DNA from 2 places in the Virgibacillus sp. FSP13 genome. Region 2 is predicted to be linked to the other one. Evidence: riboswitches for the same ligand, from Rfam matches in the RefSeq annotation. Region 2 holds a riboswitch; the other holds the start of a gene.

Region 1 (2,470 bases), on a different contig from region 2:
ATGAGGAGGGAAAGGTAATGGAAGAGATTAAGCAAATGGATGAATCGGAGGAAATTATGAAATTACCAATTTCCTGGGAGGAAAAGGGTAGAGAAGAAGGGAGAAAAGAAGGGAAAAAAGAAGGGAAAAAAGAAGGGAAAGAGGCTGCAAAAGAGGAAATTGCTATTGGAATGCTCAAAGAAGGGGCTTCAATTGAGTTTATAGCGAAAGTTACACGGCTTGATAGAGCTAAAATTGAATGTTTAAAGGAAAAGATTTAACACAAAAACATCCCAAGATTTTTTGACTTGTTTGTCTTGGGATGTTTTTGTGTACGTATATCCTCTATTTTTGTATTCGGATGAAAAAAAGCTTTTTTTAGTGCCATTGTTATGAAATAAAAAGAGAATTCACCCCCCTAGTGAACTCTCTTTTACGTCCGTTCAGTTAAATTAATTTATCAAACTTCACACGCTTATTAAGGGCATACATGATTGGCATCCCTACTGCCATTACAACAAATTCGCCGATAGCTGTTGTCAACCATGTAAATAAAAATGGTGCTCCGAAAGCTAGGCTTAGTTCCCAGGCAATAATAAACATGGTAAATGTGAAGACAAGTGTGTTGATAATCATTAAAAGCCATTTGTTTTTAATGTAACGCGCAATTATAATCGTAATCAATAGTGAAATAATGGATTGCGATACCCCAAAAACGAGATCGTACATACCTAATGGTGAAAAAAAGAAATTAGATAAAAAAACGCCTAATACAATTCCGAAAATGTACTTTTTGTTAAAAACTACAAGGTGATTCAGCACTTCTGGGACACGGAATTGGATATTAGTAAATCCAAAAGGTTGGATTAGTAACGACACTGCTATATATACTGCAGCCAGCAAGCCGTTTGTGACTAGCGTATTTACTTTCATATTTTATTCTCTCCTTAGTTTTTTAACGTGGGATGGTTTCGAACCACGTGTCTGAAAAGCAACTATTTCATTATAAAACTTTATCGAGTAAAATCAATAGGGAAGAGCTTATAAAAATAATTACATTTTCATTTATATAGTACCAGGTGTTAATATCTTATGTTAAAATGATTGTATAAGTAGCAGACCTTAAGATAGATGGGAGAGGTGAAGATACATGTATTATTTCGCTGCGTATCTTTTAAAAATAATATTAAGTCTATTTGGAAGCATAAAGATATATAAAAAAGAAAATCTGCCACAAAAGGGTGGTTATGTTATAGCCTGTACACACACAGGCTGGGTAGATATATTATGGCTTGGCATTTCTGTGTTACCGACAAAAATACATTACATGGCCAAAAAAGAGCTGTTTCAAAACGGCCCATTAAAATGGTTGATGAACAAACTAAACGCATTTCCAGTTGATCGTGAAAACCCAGGACCAAGTTCGATTAAAATTCCACGTAAATTGCTGTCAAAAGGCGAGGTCGTTGGTATATTTCCAAGTGGAACTAGAACAAGCGAGGAAGTTCCGTTAAAAAGAGGAGCTGTAACCATCGCCGCTCATTCTAAGGCCCCTATTATTCCAGTTGCATATGTTGGGCCTAATAATTTCAGTGATTTATTTAAGCGCAAAAAACCTCGTATCATTTACGGTGAGCCAATATATTTATCAAAAGAGTTACCTAAAAAAGAGGCATTGGAAATAATGATGGATGACTTAAATGATGCTTTAAACAAGTTGAAACAAGAGCTAATGACTTATCAGAAATAAGAAAACCCTGTTGCAACAAGCAGCAGGGTTTTTCAGCTTTTGGCTCAACCATAGGAAGGAATGGCCAAAATGCTTTACATCCCGTAATGTTAAATGATGAGTATGGACCTTTTTTATGAAGAGGAGCCGTGTTTGATTGCTCCTTTTTTCTGTGTACTGCCTTTACCTGAAAGGAACCAGCCGATTATAGCAATAGCAAGTAGGATTCCCCAGAAAGTAAACTTCCACCCAGTACTATGGGAAAAGTCTTCAGGTAATAAGCTGACTGCCGGGTGTGCTAAGGTAATAACAGCAAGTTTTACCCCTACCCATGCAACGATCAGGTATGCGGTTGTTTCTAAGCCTGGTCGCTTGTCAAGCAATGTAACAAACCAGGTTGCAGCGAATTTAATTAATATTAAACCAGCTATTCCTGCGATGACTACAATTGCAAATTTCCCTCCGTCCATTCCACCAAACTGTGGTATTGGTGTTTCAGGAAGTGCCATAGCTAGTGCAACAGCTGCCAGAATAGAATCAACCGCAAAGGCTAGATCAGCAACACCAATTTTAGCTACGGTGGACCAGAAGCTATTACCAACAGGGACCTTTTTCTCCTTTTCTGAACCAAAATATTTTCCGATTACATTCTTTGCGCCCAAGTAAATAAGGTATGCAGCGCCGATTGCTTGAACCTGCCATACATTTACTAGAAAGGATATCGTGAATAGCGCCGCGAATCTGAAAATAAACGCACCGATA
Region 2 (2,470 bases):
TCCGGGGTTCCCTCCAGAAATGGTTACATGGCCAAAGCGGCCGCCTGCTTGTTCCTGTAACGCCTCCCAAATATCTTCTGGCTCCATCATTTGGATGTTTTCCTTTTCCGATCCATCCCAAGTGAACTTAGAGTCACACCAGGAGCAGGAATAGTCGCATCCCGCGGTTCGGACAAACATGGTTTTTTGCCCAATTACCATTCCCTCTCCCTGAATCGTTGGCCCAAATACTTCCATTACTGGCAGTTTCATTTAGCTTTCGCCCCCTTTGGACGATAAACGCAGTAGCTTGTTGGCGTCTCACGTAAAAAAACTTGTAAGCATACTGGCCGATTAGATAATGTTTCTAAATGCTCCTCGATGATGTCATAAATCGTTCGTGCAACAATCTCTGTCGTTGGAAATTGTTCTGGACGATCGTTGGAAAATGCGGGATCATCATTCAATGTTCCATGGTCAAACCGTTTGTGAATGATGTCTTTGATTTGTTTAAAATTTACCAAAAAACCCAAATCATCAAGCTCATTGCCGCCAATCGTGATATTGGCAAAATACGTATGGCCGTGTGTATATTGACATTTGCCAGCTTCTGCATTTGGAATATAATGTGCCGCCGCAAAGTGAAAGTCCTTATTTAATTCATATGAATAATCATGGTCTGGAGCGGGATAAATTTGCTGCATCATTTGGCAATCTCCCCTTCCCGTCTATTTTCATACTGCTCAAGCCCTCGTTGGCGCAACTTACATGACGGGCATTCTCCACAGCCACTTCCCTTTACACCGTTGTAGCAAGTCAATGTATGGTCTTTGACAAATTCAAAAGCACCAAGTTCATCACTTAACTCCCACACTTCCGATTTGTCCCGCCACATTAATGGAGTATGTATCACAAACGCATCATCCATCGCTAAATTCAGTGTCACATTCAATGACTTAACAAAGCCATCGCGGCAATCCGGATAACCACTGAAATCAGTTTCGCTCACCCCTGTAATAATATGCTTGGCGCCGATTTGTTTAGCCAAAACTGCTGCAAATGAAAAGAACAACAAATTTCGCCCCGGCACAAACGTTGATGGCAAGCCTTCCCCTTCTGTGATTGCAATATCATCTCTTGTCAGTGCATTCGGCGCTAACTGGTTTAGTAATGACATATCCAATTCATGGTGTGGAACCTCAAGCGTTTGACAAATCTCCCTTGCACACTCCAATTCCTGAATATGTCGCTGTCCATATTGAAATGTAACAGCCTCCACATGTTCAAACTTTTCCATTGCCCAGAACAAGCATGTCGTACTATCCTGGCCGCCACTAAACACCACAACTGCCTTATTATTATCCAACTTTATTTCTCCTCTCTTTTGCATCCCAAAAGAAGAGCTTCAATCATTTTCCATCAAAAAAACAACACTAAGTAGCGTGTTGTTTTCGACTCCTTAGTTTTTTATCGAGGGATGGAATTTCGAACCTCTCCTGCAACGTATGCAGATTTCTTTTTTGTTATGTTTCTACTTTATCACGTTTTTTTCTAACTGTCATGGCTATATTTGGAATTTCCTAACATAACAGAACCAAACCATATATATACATCTAAGATAAACGACTTTCTGAAAATTGCATTGCATGTTGAGGTTTGGTATTGTTAATTTTATAATGTCAAAATATTCAAGGGGGCTTCATGAAGAAAGTTTCAAGAGTTTTTTATATCACATTAGTTTTAGTCATTTTAACTGTAATTTTCGGTGCAATTTTCCCAGAACAATTCGAAACGATATCTGGTAACATAAAAGCATTCGTTTCTACATCATTTGGGTGGTACTACTTACTGCTCATGTCCGCTTTGGTTATCCTATCTGTTATCATTTCAGTTAGTCCGTATGGAAAAATTCGCCTCGGAAAGGACAATGAAAAGCCGGATTTCTCCACGCCAACATGGATAGCTATGTTGTTCTCAGCAGGAATGGGAATTGGTTTAGTGTTTTATGGGGCCGCTGAACCACTATTCAACTATGCTGTTGACTCTCCTTCAGCGGAAGTTGGTTCGGAAGCAGCATTCAAGCAAGGGCTCTCATACTCCTACCTTCACTGGGGTGTTCATGTTTGGGCAATGTATGGCATTATTGCTTTGGCCTTGGCATTTTTTCAATTTCGCAAAGGAGAACCTGGTTTGATTTCCGCAACATTGAAACCATTGTTCGGCAACAAAATGAACGGCCCACTTGGTATTTTGATTGATGTGTTAGCCGTTTTTGCAACCGTTTTCGGAGTTGCGACATCACTTGGGTTTGGTGCCGTGCAAATTAATGGTGGACTTTCCCATTTATTCGGTGTTGATATCGGGTTTACATCCCAATTTTTAATTATCGCCGTCGTCACCATTTTATTTCTTATCTCAGCATGGACCGGTTTGAGCAAAGGGATTAAATATTTGTCCAATACAAACATGGTACTTGCTGTATTGTTGCTAA

What was found. Region 2 has a riboswitch for preQ1 ahead of queC (7-cyano-7-deazaguanine synthase QueC). Riboswitches for the same ligand answer to the same signal wherever they lie in the genome.
Region 1: another riboswitch for preQ1. It lies ahead of ACW2QC_RS11620 (QueT transporter family protein); the one in region 2 lies ahead of queC (7-cyano-7-deazaguanine synthase QueC).

What each region holds. Positions count from the first base shown of each region.
Region 1 is NZ_JBSVKG010000012.1:9,191-11,660, forward strand. It holds gene ACW2QC_RS11615 (Rpn family recombination-promoting nuclease/putative transposase) at 1-260, shown strand, start outside; gene ACW2QC_RS11620 (QueT transporter family protein) at 427-912, opposite strand; PreQ1 riboswitch class I at 921-965, opposite strand; gene ACW2QC_RS11625 (lysophospholipid acyltransferase family protein) at 1,130-1,729, shown strand; gene ACW2QC_RS11630 (TerC family protein) at 1,843-2,470, opposite strand, start outside.
Region 2 is NZ_JBSVKG010000003.1:74,422-76,891, reverse strand. It holds gene queE (7-carboxy-7-deazaguanine synthase QueE) at 1-252, opposite strand, end outside; gene ACW2QC_RS04160 (6-carboxytetrahydropterin synthase) at 249-686, opposite strand; gene queC (7-cyano-7-deazaguanine synthase QueC) at 683-1,345, opposite strand; PreQ1 riboswitch class I at 1,433-1,479, opposite strand; gene ACW2QC_RS04150 (glycine betaine uptake BCCT transporter) at 1,681-2,470, shown strand, end outside.